Regions from separate parts of the Cronobacter condimenti 1330 genome, predicted to be linked through region 2. Evidence: riboswitches for the same ligand, from Rfam matches in the RefSeq annotation. Region 2 holds a riboswitch; the other holds the start of a gene.
What was found. A riboswitch is a leader RNA that binds a small molecule or an ion and turns the genes downstream of it on or off. The one in region 2 is predicted to bind thiamine pyrophosphate.

Region 1: it holds a riboswitch for thiamine pyrophosphate, as region 2 does, so the genes downstream of both, thiC (phosphomethylpyrimidine synthase ThiC) here and thiB (thiamine ABC transporter substrate binding subunit) in region 2, are expected to answer to the same signal.

Annotation. Positions count from the first base shown of each region.
Region 1 covers NZ_CP012264.1:368,167-375,379, reverse strand. Annotated here, with positions in the region: gene AFK62_RS01765 (YjaG family protein) at 1-126, opposite strand, end outside; gene nfi (deoxyribonuclease V) at 170-841, opposite strand; gene hemE (uroporphyrinogen decarboxylase) at 851-1,915, opposite strand; gene nudC (NAD(+) diphosphatase) at 1,956-2,729, opposite strand; gene AFK62_RS01745 (Rsd/AlgQ family anti-sigma factor) at 2,832-3,335, shown strand; TPP riboswitch at 3,388-3,497, shown strand; gene thiC (phosphomethylpyrimidine synthase ThiC) at 3,614-5,515, shown strand; gene thiE (thiamine phosphate synthase) at 5,515-6,147, shown strand; gene AFK62_RS01730 (HesA/MoeB/ThiF family protein) at 6,140-6,889, shown strand; gene thiS (sulfur carrier protein ThiS) at 6,879-7,079, shown strand; gene thiG (thiazole synthase) at 7,081-7,213, shown strand, end outside.
Region 2 covers NZ_CP012264.1:772,214-779,426, forward strand. Annotated here, with positions in the region: gene AFK62_RS03550 (DedA family protein) at 1-464, shown strand, start outside; gene thiQ (thiamine ABC transporter ATP-binding protein ThiQ) at 458-1,159, opposite strand; gene thiP (thiamine/thiamine pyrophosphate ABC transporter permease ThiP) at 1,143-2,753, opposite strand; gene thiB (thiamine ABC transporter substrate binding subunit) at 2,729-3,712, opposite strand; TPP riboswitch at 3,745-3,846, opposite strand; gene sgrR (HTH-type transcriptional regulator SgrR) at 3,882-5,546, opposite strand; gene sgrT (glucose uptake inhibitor SgrT) at 5,633-5,797, shown strand; gene AFK62_RS03575 (MFS transporter) at 5,918-7,096, shown strand; gene leuD (3-isopropylmalate dehydratase small subunit) at 7,173-7,213, opposite strand, start outside.

The DNA.
Region 1 (7,213 bases), 400 kb from region 2:
GAAACCGGTCTGCTGGCAAAACATGGCGTAATTCGGGTACATGCGCTCGCACAGCGAGGCCATAAACGTCACATGCTGCCAGGCTTCCAGCTTTTCCAGCCGCAGGTGAATAGGGTTTTGTAACATAGTGGCGTCTCACAAACCGATAATGAGCGGCAGTGTACCTGAATCACCCCTGAATTTCCTGCCATCGTAGAAAGGCAGGCCGACCCGATGCGACCGCATCCGCCCAGCGCGTCGGTTCTGGCAGGCGGTAGCCTTTCGTGCAACGCTGCACCCAGCCCAGCGCGGTATCAATGCTGACCCTGTGCCCTGTGGAGACAAACAGCGGGTTACAGCGCGCCTTGCTGCGCCATACCCATGCCAGCTGCTCGCCTTTATCCATCAGCGGTGCGACAGCACCCGGTTCATCGGAGAGCGGCTCAAACTTACCGCAGAGCCGTTTTTTCGCAACGCCAATGGTTGGCACATCTACCAGCATACCGAAGTGGCTGGCCACGCCGAGACGACGTGGATGCGAAATACCGTGCCCGTCGACAAAGAGTAAATCCGGCTTTCTGGAGAGCATTTCCCAGGCGGCAAGCAGCGCCGGGTATTCGCGAAAGGACAGAAAGCCGGGAATATACGGCATGGTGGTAGGAATACGCGCTACCTGATACTCCAGCAGTTCCAGTGAGGGATATTTCAGTAGCACCATGGCCGCTCGCGTCACTTCGCCGCCCTGTTCAAACCCGACATCCGCCCCGCCGATAATTGTCGGCGGATCCTCATTTAACCGGTCCTCCCGGACCACATTTGAGGCCAGTTCGATTTGTTGTGCGCGTAGCGTCGCGAGATCCATAGTTTCTCCTTACTGATGATAAGGCGCCGATAAGCGGTGAACCGCCTCGACGAAGGCCCCCGCATGTTCCGGAGGCACATCCTGATGAATACCATGCCCCAGATTGAACACATGGCCTTCACCGTGGCCGAAACCAGCAAGTATAGACGCCACTTCTTCTTCGATACGGGCAGGAGATGCGTAAAGCATCGACGGATCCATGTTGCCCTGCAGCGCCACCTTGTGACCCACACGACGGCGCGCATCCGCGATATCCGTTGTCCAGTCGAGGCCCAGCGCGTCGCAACCGGTGTCCGCTATCGCCTCCAGCCACTGACCGCCGCCTTTAGTAAAGAGCGTCACCGGCACGCGACGACCTTCGTTTTCACGCAGTAATCCGTCGACGATCTTATGCATGTAATAGAGCGAAAATTGCTGATAGTCGCGCCCGGTCAACACACCGCCCCATGTATCAAAAATCATCACCGACTGCGCACCCGCGCGGATCTGCGCGTTCAGGTACAGCGTGACGCTTTGCGCAAGCTTATCGAGCAGCAGATGCAGCGTCTGTGGTTCGGCGTACATCATTTTCTTAATAACGGTAAACGCCTTGCTGCTGCCGCCTTCAACCATGTACGTTGCAAGCGTCCAGGGGCTTCCGGAAAAACCAATCAGCGGCACCTCGCCTTTGAGTTCGCGACGAATGGTACGCACCGCGTTCATCACATAGCCAAGCTCCTGCTCCGGGTCCGGCACCGGCAGTTTTTCGACATCCGCTTTGCCCGTAATCGGCGAGGTAAAACGCGGGCCTTCGCCTGCTTCAAAATAGAGTCCCAGCCCCATCGCATCCGGAATCGTCAGAATGTCCGAAAACAGGATCGCCGCATCAAGCGGATAACGGCGCAGCGGCTGTAGCGTCACTTCGCACGCCAGCTCAGCGTTTTTGCAAAGTGACATAAAATCGCCCGCCTGCGCGCGAGTGGCCTTATATTCCGGCAGATAGCGCCCCGCCTGCCTCATCATCCACACCGGCGTGACATCTACAGGCTGGCGTTGCAGGGCACGCAGGTAACGATCGTTTTTCAGTTCGGTCATTTTTCTTATTCCTCAAGCGTCAGGGCGCCATTGTATCACGTCATTCGTAGTCTGCCCGGCAGCGCGCCACCGTATCTTCTATCAGGCGGCGCGCCACGGTGCCTGGCGCGGGCAACAACGGCAACTGGTCATAGCGGTACCAGCCAGCGTCGATAAGCTCTTTCGGGTCGATGTTAATTTCGCCGCTGTCATACTCTGCGGTAAAGGCGGTCATCAGCGACTGCGGGAACGGCCACGGCTGGGAGGTCACGTAGCGCAGGTTTTTTACACGAATGCTGCTCTCTTCCATCACCTCGCGCGCGACCGCCTGCTCAAGCGTCTCGCCCACTTCGACAAACCCGGCCAGCACGGTGTAAACGCCGTTGCGGTGACGCGCATGCTGCGCCAGCAAAATTTTATCGTCACGGCGGATTGCGACGATAATGCACGGCGCGATTTGCGGATAGTAGCGTTCGCGGCAGTGTCCGCAGAGCATCGCCCATTCCGTTTTGCTCGGATGCATCTCATGCCCGCAGTAGCCGCAATATTTATGCGAGCGGTAAAACTCGGCGAGCTGCACTCCGCGACCGGCAAGCTGAAACAGCCCGGCCTCCTGATCGATGAGCTGTCGTACCGAGCCCATCTCCTCGTCACGCTTTTGCAACACCAACCATACCGGCGCGTCTTCCCAGGTGCCGATTTGGAGCGCTTTTTCGCCCACAAGACCAAAATCCGCCGCATGGCCGTAAGGTAATTCTGCTTTTGGCAGCCATAATTTCTGTTCTTGGCTGACTATCCACCAGCCATGGTCTAAATTTTCTAGTGTACGTTCCATAATTGATTGCACTACCTCTGCGTCACTGGCACGTTATTAACATTGTTCTTACATATTTTGGGTCATTTGCGTTTTTACATCTTATATCTCATGGAGTCGATCATGCTAAACCAGCTAAAAAGTCTGACGGAACGCGTTGGTGGGAGTAATGAGTTAGTTGATCGTTGGCTTGGTGCCCGCAACCATCTGTTAGTCACCTATTACAAGATGGTCGGCATCAAGCCCGGCAAGGAGCCGATGACTACGCTGAATGAACAAGCGCTGGACGATTTTTGCCACTGCCTGGTGGATTATCTTTCCGCCGGTCATTTCAATATTTACGAACGTGTCATCAGCGAAATGGAAGGCACCAGCCCGCTGGTCGCCGCCACGCAAATCTATCCTCAGCTGGAATCTAACACCCAGCAGATCATGGATTTCTACGATACCCATCTGGAAAGCGCCATTGATCACGATAACTGCCTGGAGTTTCAGGAAGCGCTTTCCGGTATCGGCGAGGCGCTTGCCGCCCGTTTCGCGCTGGAAGATAAGCTTATCCTGCTGGCGTATGACCATAACCTTAGCGAAAGCGCTAATGACGAAGCAGGCCTTGCCCGTCCGGCTTGAGTTCGGCGGCATTAACGAGTAATTTACCTTTACCCCCGCGGTTGACGCGGGGTTTATCTTGTCGGAGTGCCTAGCGCGTAAGCACAGGCTGAGACCGTTAATTCGGGATCCGCGGAACCTGATCAGGTTAAGACCTGCGAAGGGAACAAGAGTAATTCTATTTTGCCCCGCTCAGGGTGCTTTTCATCCCTGAATCTGCCAGCACGGGCGCGGGCGCATCGCCATTACTCCTCCGTTGTTCTGACAAGCCACTTCCTGACTGATGACTGGAATGCGCTATGTCTGTATCAAACAAACCTGGCCGTCGCGAACAACGCGCCGCCGCACAACACTTTATCGACACGCTGGAAGGCACTGCTTTCCCGAATTCTCATCGCATTTATCTCACCGGCTCGCGCGACGATATTCGCGTACCAATGCGAGAAATCCGCCTGAGCCCGACGCTTGCGGGTGGCACAAAAGACGATCCTCGTTATGAGCCGAACGAACCTGTACCCGTCTACGACACCTCCGGCCCTTACGGCGATCCGGCGGTACGCATCGACGTGCGCGAAGGACTCGAAAAAATGCGCAGCGGCTGGATAGCGGCACGCAACGATACCGAGACCCTCAGCGCGCGCAGCTCGGCTTACACCCGGGAACGACTGGCCGACGACGGGCTGGACGACCTGCGCTTTCACGGCCTGCTGACGCCGAAACGCGCAAAAGCGGGTCAGCGCGTCACGCAATTGCATTACGCTCGCCAGGGCATCGTGACCCCGGAAATGGAATTTATCGCTATCCGCGAAAACATGGGCCGTGAGCGCATCCGCGGTGCCGTGCTGCGCCAGCAGCATCCGGGCGAAGGCTTCGGTGCGCGCCTGCCGGGTAACATCACGCCAGAATTTGTACGTGACGAAGTGGCAGCCGGACGCGCCATTATTCCGGCCAACATCAACCACCCGGAATCGGAGCCGATGATCATCGGGCGCAACTTCCTGGTGAAGGTGAACGCCAATATCGGCAACTCTGCCGTTACCTCATCCATTGAAGAAGAAGTCGAAAAACTGGTCTGGGCTACTCGCTGGGGCGCCGACACGGTGATGGACCTTTCCACCGGGCGTTACATCCATGAAACCCGTGAATGGATCCTGCGCAATAGCCCGGTGCCGATCGGCACAGTGCCGATCTACCAGGCGCTGGAGAAGGCCAACGGGATCGCCGAAGATCTCAGCTGGGAAATGTTCCGCGACACGCTGCTTGAGCAGGCGGAACAGGGCGTCGATTACTTCACCATCCACGCAGGCGTACTGCTGCGCTACGTGCCGATGACCGCAAAACGCCTGACGGGCATCGTCTCGCGCGGCGGTTCTATCATGGCGAAATGGTGCCTGTCACATCACAAAGAAAACTTCCTCTACGAGCATTTCCGCGAGATTTGTGAAATCTGCGCGGCCTATGATGTCTCGCTGTCGCTTGGCGATGGCCTGCGCCCCGGCTCTATTCAGGACGCAAACGACGAGGCGCAATTCGCTGAGCTCCACACGCTTGGCGAGCTGACAAAAATCGCCTGGGAATATGACGTACAGGTGATGATTGAAGGCCCAGGACATGTGCCGATGCAGATGATCCGCCGCAACATGACCGAAGAGCTGGAACACTGCCATGAAGCGCCGTTCTATACGCTTGGTCCGCTGACCACCGACATCGCGCCCGGTTACGACCATTTCACGTCCGGGATTGGCGCAGCCATGATCGGCTGGTTCGGCTGTGCCATGCTCTGCTACGTGACGCCAAAAGAGCACCTCGGCCTGCCGAATAAAGAGGATGTTAAACAAGGGCTCATTACCTACAAAATCGCGGCCCACGCCGCCGATCTTGCCAAAGGCCATCCGGGCGCGCAGATCCGCGATAACGCCATGTCTAAAGCGCGCTTCGAATTCCGCTGGGAAGATCAGTTCAACCTGGCGCTTGATCCTTTCACCGCGCGCGCCTATCACGACGAAACGCTGCCGCAGGAATCCGGCAAAGTGGCACATTTCTGCTCCATGTGTGGCCCCAAATTCTGCTCAATGAAAATCACCCAGGAAGTCCGCGACTACGCCGCGAAGCAAGCCATCGACGCCGGTATGGCGGACATGTCCACCAGCTTCCGCGCCCGCGGCGGCGACATCTACCTGCGTCAGGAGGAGGTGGAATAATGGAACCGCTTTTCGCCCCTGTACCGCGCCGCCTCGGGCTTTATCCGGTCGTGGACAGCGTCGACTGGATTGCGCGTCTGCTGGAGGCGGGCGTGCGCACAATCCAGCTGCGCATCAAAGATAAAACGGATGAGGACGTCGAGGAGGACGTGCGCGCCGCCATTGATCTCGCCCGCCGTTACGACGCCCGACTCTTTATCAATGATTACTGGCGCCTGGCCATTACGCATCAGGCGTACGGCGTTCACCTTGGTCAGGAAGATCTGGAAACCGCAGACCTTGAGGCGATCCGCGCCGCTGGTCTGCGGCTTGGCGTCTCCACCCACGATGATATGGAAATCGACGTGGCGCTGGCGGTGCGCCCGTCTTATATCGCACTCGGCCATGTCTTTCCCACGCAAACGAAACAGATGCCCTCTGCGCCGCAGGGGCTGACGCAACTGGCTGCACACGTGAAGCGGCTCGGTGATTATCCGACCGTCGCTATCGGCGGCATTAGCCTCGCCCGCGCGCCGGCGGTACTGGAAACCGGCGTCGGCAGCATCGCGGTGGTGAGCGCTATCACCCATGCGCCAGACTGGCGCGCCGCCACGCAGCAGTTACTGGAACTGGCGGGGGTGGGTGATGAATGACGTGGACTTTATGCGCTATAGCCGCCAGCTGCTGCTGGAGGATATCGCCATCGACGGCCAGCAAAAGCTGCTTTCAAGCCGTGCTTTAATTATCGGCCTCGGCGGGCTTGGCTCCCCCGCCGCGCTTTATCTGGCGGGCGCAGGGGTGGGCACGTTGTGGCTTGCAGATGACGACGCGGTACACCTCAGTAATCTCCAGCGTCAGATCCTGTTTGGCATGAACGATATTGAGCAGTCGAAATCACTGGCGGCGGTGCGGCGTTTGAAAGCGCTTAACCCCGCCATTGACACCGTGGCGCTGAACCAGCGGCTGGAAGGCGACGCGCTGCGCGAGGCCGTCGCGGGCGTCGATGTCGTGCTCGACTGCAGCGATAACATGACCACCCGGCAGGCCATTAACGCCGCCTGCGTGGCGCACGGCACGCCGCTCATCACGGCCAGCGCCGTCGGCATGGGCGGGCAGATAGCGACGTTCGCTCCCCCTTTCGATTACGGCTGCTACCGCTGTCTGTGGCCCGACGACAGCGAGCCGGAACGCAACTGCCGCACCGCAGGTGTACTCGGCCCGGTCGTGGGTCTGATGGGCACGCTACAGGCGCTGGAAGCCATCAAGCTATTGTGCGGCGTGCTGCCTCACGCCAGCGAGTTACGCCTCTTCGACGCGCGCGCCAACCACTGGCGCACGCTGACCTTACAGCGGGCACCAGGCTGTCCGGTATGCGGAGGCGGTCATGCGCATTGAGTTAAATGAGGAATCGATGCAGTGCGAGGACGGCTTAAGCGCAGCACAACTGCTGGAGCAGTTAACGCTCGACAAGCCCGGCACGGCGCTCGCGGTCAACCAGACCATTCTCCCGCGTCGTCAGTGGCCGGATTATACCCTGCAGGAAGGCGACAGCCTGCTGCTGTTTCAGGTTATTGCAGGAGGCTGAGATGTTACGTATTGCAGATAAAAGTTTTCAATCACGCCTGTTTACCGGCACTGGTAAGTTCGCCTCGTCCTCGCTGATGCTTGAGGCGATACGTGAAAGCGGCAGCGAGCTGGCGACGCTTGCGATGAAGCGCG
Region 2 (7,213 bases):
ACGCGCTGCACCAGCACAGTCTGTTTACTATTCTTGTCGCACGTTTTGTCGGGCCGACACGGCCGCTGGTGCCGATGGTGGCGGGAATGCTGGACTTGCCGGTTCGTAAATTTCTGCTGCCAAACATCATCGGCTGCCTGCTCTGGCCGCCGTTCTACTTTCTGCCAGGTATCCTTGCCGGAGCGGCCATCGACATTCCACCGGAGATGAAAAGCGGCGCGTTTAAGTGGCTGTTAGGCGGCGTGGCGCTGCTGGTCTGGCTCGCCGGGTGGCTGGTCTGGCGCTGGTGGCGCAGCGCTAAAACGGAAGACCGCCTCACTCGTTATCTGCCGCGCGGACGCCTGCACTGGCTGGCGCCCGGCGTTGCGGCAGCGGCAGCAGTGGCGCTGTTTGCTATCCAGAGCCATCCACTGATGCCGGTCTATCGCAGTATTTTGTGGCGCGTGGTGACCGGCGCTCAGTGAGGTGTAATGCCGAGCAGCGCAGAGGCGCTGGCTTCACCGCGCAGGAGTTGCTCGGTGGGGCCGTCCCAGATAATACGGCCTTCCACCACCACCAGACTGCGCGTGGCGATGCGCGCCGCGTCTTCCACGCTGTGCGACACCATTAACAGTGTAGTGCCTTCCTCTGAACACACCTTCTCCAGCAGCGTCAGCATCTCCTGGCGCAGCGCCGGGTCGAGCGCGGAAAACGGCTCGTCGAGCAGCAACACAGGGCGCTTACGCACAAGACAGCGCGCCAACGCCACACGCTGTCGCTGACCGCCGGAAAGCGCCGTCGGCAATCGCTCAAGCAGGTCGCCAATCGCCATGTTCTCGGCAATGGCTCCTACCTGCCGCTTTTGCGGGGCGGTTAACCGCAGGCCGGGCGACAGCCCGAGGCTAATATTCTGGCGCACCGTCAGGTGGTTAAAGAGATTATTTTCCTGAAACAGCATCGAGACCGGATGCGCAGAGGGCGGCGTGTAGGTGTGGTCTTCGCCGTTAAGGCGCAGCGTACCGCTCGCAGGTGTGAGAAAACCGGCAATCAGGTTTAACAGCGTACTTTTGCCTGCGCCGCTTGGCCCCAGCACTGCCACCCGTTCGCCTGCCCGCACATCAAGGGTAAAGCGCATCGGCAGATGGTGATAAAGCCAGGTGAGATCAGTCAGTGTCAGCATGGCGCCCCGGAAGTTTTTCAATCAAGGTGAACAGCAGAAAACAGAGCAGCAGCAGCAGCAGGGCAGTAACGGCCCCGGCGTCGCTGCGGTAGGCGCCGATCTGCTGATAGAGGTAAAAAGGCAGGGTGCGGAAATCCTCATTGCCGAACAGCGCCACGACGCCGAAATCGCCAATCGACAACACACTGGCGAAAGCCATTGCCTGCGCGAGTGGCACCCGCAGCGCGCGCGCCTCTACCAGCCGCAGCCGGTTAATGCCGCGGATCTCAAGCGACGCGCAGAGCGCGCCATAGCGCGCGGCGATATCGCGCATCGGGTTATCCAGCACTTTCAGGGCGTAGGGAATAGCCATCAGCGCATTGGTGAAAATCACCAGGGCGTCGGCGCGTTCCGGCAGCCCGAGGGTCGCGTTCAGCAGCAGGAAAAAGCCGGTCGCCAGCACGATGCCTGGCATCGCGAGGATCATGACGCCGCACAGCTCAAGGCTCTGTCCGGCAAGACGACGGTTTCGCAGGTAAAGCTCGCGGGTGCTCCAGAGCAGCATCATGGTCAAGATGACGCACAACAGGCCCGCACAAAGCGCGATGCGCAGCGACGTCCAGAGCGCGCGCCACAGCGCCGGGTCGGCGAGCGCATGGCGGATGTCGCCGCTCAGGCCGTCTACCAGCACCGCCAGCAGCGGCGGCAACAGAAGCAACAGCGCGGCCATAATCAGCAGCGCGTCGGTAAGCTTACTGCGCCACGAATCTTCCGGATTGCGCCAGCCGCGCACCAGCGTCGCACCGACGGGAATCGCTTTGCTAAGCCGTTGGCTAAGCAGAATAAGCGACAGACAGCAGCCCATCTGAATCAACGCCAGCAGCGCGGCCCGGCCCGGATCGTAGTCGTAGCTCAGCGCCTGATAGATGGCAAGCTCAATGGTGGTGGCTTGCGGCCCGCCGCCGAGCGCCAGCACCGTGGCGAAACTTGCAAAACAGAGCATAAAAATGAGCGCGGCCACCGGTGGGATTTGGCGGCGCAGCCACGGCCACTCCACCAGTCGGAAGAAATTCCAGCCGCGCATGCCAAGCTGTGCGGCCAGCTGGCGCTGCTCGCCGGGAATTTGCGTGAGCGTCTGGTAGAACAGGCGGGTGGCCATCGGCATATTAAAAAAGAGGTGCGCCAGCAAAATGCCCTGTAGCCCGTAAGGCGAGAACGACCATTCAATACCCAGCGCGGCGCAAAGCGCGGCGAGCCAGCCGCTGCGCCCGTAGACGCTGAGCAGGCCGAAAATCGCCACCAGCACCGGCAGGATAAGCGTCATCGCGCACAGGCGCAGCAGCGTGCGCCGCCCCGGAAAGCGACGCCGGTAAAGCGCGCGGGCAAGGGGAATAGCGGGTACCACGGAGATCAGCGCTGAGAGAAACGCCTGCCAGAACGAGAAGCGCACCACATGCCACAGGTAGCTGTCGCTCAGTAGCGCGCGAACCCCGGTCTGCGGCGCGTGTGTCCACAGCGCCGCGAAGGCGGCCAGCGCCACCGCCGCCATCAGCAGGGCGGCGATGAGGCCGGGCCAAAGCCAGCCTGGGATCAGCGGCTCACGGCGCGTTGCCATTCACTCGTCCATTGTGCGCGCTGGGCGGCCACTTCCTCAGCGGTGAATTGCAGCGAGGTTTGTGGTTGGGTCAGCGCGTTAAAGCCCTCCGGCAGCGTGACACGGGCGACCGGATACATCCAGTTGCCAGTCGGGATCGCATTCTGGAACGCGGGCGATACCATAAATTTCAGGAATTTTTCCGCCAGTTCCGGCTGTTTGCTGGCGGCGGTGCGTCCGGCGACTTCCACCTGCAAATAGTGGCCTTCGCTGAAGTTTGCTGCCGCGTAGTTGTCTTTCTTCTCTTCGATGATGTGGTAGGCCGGGGAGGTGGTGTAGCTCAGCACCACATCGGCTTCGCCTTTAAGGAAAAGCCCATAGGCTTCGCTCCAGCCTTTGGTGACGGTGACGGTTTTCGCCGCGAGTTTCTGCCACGCCTGCGGCGTTTTATCGCCATAGACTTTCTGCATCCAGAGCAGTAAGCCAAGCCCTGGCGTGCTGGTGCGCGGATCCTCGTAAATGACGCGCCATTTCTGGTCGCTCTCAACCAACTCTTTCAGGCTTTTCGGCGGGTTCTTCAGCTTGTTTTTGTCATACACAAAAGCGAACCAGCCGTAATCGAACGGCACGAACGTGTCGTTGCTCCAGCCGCCCGGTACGTTGACGTCGCTTGCTGCGACGCCGCTTTTGGCGAAGAGCCCCGTGGCGCTCGCCGCCTGGAGCAGGTTGTTATCAAGCCCCAGCACAACGTCGGCTTTGCTGTTTTTGCCTTCCATACGCAGACGGTTCAACAGCGAGACGCCATCTTCCAGCGCCACGAATTTCAGCTCGCAGCCGCATTCCGCTTCAAAGGCGGTTTTAATTTTCGGGCCAGGGCCCCATTCGGAGGAGAAGGAATCGTAGGTGTAGACGGTCAGGACGGGTTTGGCAAAAGCCGGGACGGCGACCAGCGCCAGCAGCGGAAGTAGTTTTTTTAACACTTTGCACCTTTATCAAATGGGGGCAAAGGATTTTGAGCAGTAGCCTCAAATCCCTTCGCCGGCGTTATCCGGATCAGGTTCGACGGGTATTATCTCAGCGCGCCGGTTTTCCGGCGGCACCCCGTTGAGAACGGCCCATTGTAATGATTTGCGTAATGTTGCGAAAGGGTTACGGCTCGGGTGGGGCAAACCAGGCGGATTTAAAGTCAAACCAGCCGAGCGTGTTCATTCGTACGCCGCGCATGCTGCGCTGACCCTGCAACATCAGCCAATGGTGGATAAGCGGTAAAATGTCTTGGCGCTCCAGCATGGTGCGGCACCACTGCGGCAGATTGAGCGCGCCGGTACGCCAGCGTTGCGCGTCGCCTTGCCAGTCGAGCGGAATGCAGCGCTGGATGAGCGGCACTTCGCACAGATGCGCGAACAGCGAGAAATCGAGCGGCAGCGTGAAGTTGGCGCTGTTAAGCCACAGATCGCTTGTGATGTCGCCCTGATACCACTCTTCATAGCTCACTTCACGCAGTTCCAGCTCGACCTGTTCCTGCGCCAGGATTGCGCGCAGCAACTCGCCGATGACCCGGTTTTCGATATGATCGCCATAGAAGGTGAGCGTGAGGCGCTCAAGCCCAGCGGGTTTCTGCGCCTCAAGAATCTGCGGCGCATGATGCCAGCGCGGCAAAAGGCCGTAAGCCGGGAACCAGATACGCTGATACTGCGGCGCGGCGCGATGCAACAGCCGGGCTGGCGTGAAGAGATGGCTTATCCAGCGGCGTACGTCGGGCATAGCGCCGATACGCGTGCGGGAATCAAACAACAGGTAGTAACAGCCTTCTTCGAGGCGGCTTTCAACGGCTTTCTCTTCGGTCGCCTGCGCCGGGCCTTCGAGCTGTACCGCGCAGCTTAACTCGTCGCCTATCTCCGGCAGCACCCAGAAGTTGACCTCGTCAATCAGTGCGCGATAACCGAAGTAGTCATCAAAGGCATGGATCTTGAGCTGATTGCGATTATTACGTACCACGGCATACGGCCCGGTGCCGACTGGCTGGCTTGCAAAATTCGGCAGATCTGGCCATTCACGCGGCAGGATCATTGCAGGTACGCTGCCAAGCAGCCACGGAAGCCAGTCATCCGGTTCACTCAGGTGGATGTCTAAGGTCCAGGCGGTGGGGGAGACGACCTGCCGGAGGTGCGCATACAGCGGCAGAGCGCAGACGCGTTGCAGCGAGCTGATGACATCCAGCATGTCTAGCTCGCGGCCATGATGAAAATGAATGCCGGGACGCAAGAAAAAGCGCCAGTGAAAGGGGGAAATTTGCTGCCAGTGATGGGCGATATCTGCTTCCAGTTCCCCGTTTTCCTCGTTTATGCGCGTCAGCCCGTTAAAGAGTTGCCGGGCGATGTGGGTTTCGGAACGGCGCAGGGCACTGCCGGGCAGCAGGTTTTGCAGCGGTCGGTAGTAGAGCACACGCAGGATATGGCGTCCCTGACGGAAGCTGCGGCCAAGATGCGAAAGGAGCATCTGGCGCACGGCGGATTTGTCGCCGACGATCTGCACCAGCTGATCGACCCTGTCCTGCTCCAGCAGATCTTCGGCCCGCTGTTGCTGTAAGGCGAGACCGGTATAGAGGAATCGCAGCCTGGAGCGCTTGCCGCGCCCGGCTTCCGCGTCCCAGGTCAGCCAGCCGCGCGCCTGCATGGCATTCAGCAAGGTGCGCATATGACGACGCGAACAGTTCAGCAGGTCGGCCAGTTCGTTAAGCGTGGTTTCCTGCGGCTGGCCGTCGCAGCATTGCCACAGGCGGATGAATTGCTGTTGCAGACGACCTGACGGCATAAAAGGGGAACTCCTGCGGGAAACTCATCAATTTAATATTCCCTATATTACGGCAATACTTCTCTTCGATGAAAGCGGAGGTGCTTATGAAAACGTCGTCAACCGGCAGGTTTTACCTGCGATATTTCAGTGCAATACCGCGTCTCTCTTGCTCATGGCTGGCCCGCCTGAGCAGCCAGACGCCGCAACGGATGCTGGATGATGTTATGCAATGGGAAGCGACTTTCCCTGTGACGTTTAAGCGCCGCTAAGCGGACATCACGTGTAACTGAGTATTGGTGCTTTTCACCCGCCAGCAGTGTGCTACTGCTGGCTTTTTTCGTCTATGATGAACACGTTTCCGCCTGCCCCTACATGAAAGGATGCGCCTGATGCTGTGGTTCCTTACGCCTGCAAGACGTCTCAATCTCGTTTATCTCGCCTTTATGATCGTCGCGTTTATGATGGGCGTAGCGGGCGCGCTCCAGGCGCCGACACTGAGCCTGTTTCTGAGCCGCGAAGTTGGCGTGCCGCCGTTCTGGGTCGGGTTGTTCTATACCGTTAACGCCATCGCAGGGATTGTGGTCAGCCTGCTGCTGGCGAAGCGCTCCGATAGCCGCGGCGACCGACGCAAGCTGATCCTTTTTTGCTGTCTGATGGCGGTTGGAAACTGCGTGCTGTTCGCGTTTAACCGTCACTATCTGACGCTGATTACCGCAGGCGTGATGCTGGCGTCGCTGGCAAACACCGCGATGCCGCAGCTTTTCGCGCTGGCGCGCGAATATGCTGACAATTCTGCCCGCGAGGCGGTGATGTTCAGCTCCATGATGCGCGCGCAGCTGTCGCTCGCGTGGGTTATCGGGCCGCCGCTGTCGTTTATGCTGGCGCTGAATTTGGGCTTTACCGCCATGTTTCTGTTCGCCGGCGGGATCTTTCTTCTAAGCCTTGCGATTATCTTTTTCGCACTGCCGTCTGTTGCGCGTATTGAGCAGCCCGCTGATATGGCGCTGACGCAGGTAAGCGGCTGGAAAGACAAAAATGTGCGAATGCTGTTTATCGCCTCGGTGCTGATGTGGGCATGTAACACGATGTATATCATCGATATGCCGCTGTGGGTGAGTCAGGATTTAGCGCTGCCGGAGAGCCTCGCGGGCGTGCTGATGGGCACCGCGGCCGGGCTTGAGATCCCGGCGATGCTGCTTGCCGGGTTTTACGTGAAGCGCGTCGGTAAAAAGCCGATGATGCTGCTCGCGGTGGGCGCGGGCGTGCTGTTCTACGCGGGGCTGAATCTCTTTCATAGCCGCGAGGCGCTGCTCGGGTTACAACTGTTTAACGCGGTGTTTATCGGGGTTATCGCCGGGATTGGGATGATCTGGTTTCAGGATCTTATGCCTGGACGGGCCGGGTCTGCCACCACACTGTTTAGCAACAGTATCTGGACCGGGGTGATCCTGGCGGGCGTGGTGCAGGGGGCGCTGGTCGAAAGCGCCGGGCATTACGCGGTATATCCGGTGATCGCCGCAGTGGCGCTGGTGGCGCTGTGGTTAACGAGCCGCGTGAAGGATGTATAAAAGCTGGCGTGAGGAAGAGTAAGAGAGGGCGGGTCAGCAACGCGTACCCGCCCAGGCGTCAGAGAAGCCGTAAAACTTACCCCATAAACGCCGGCTGATTTTTCTCATACGCGGCGA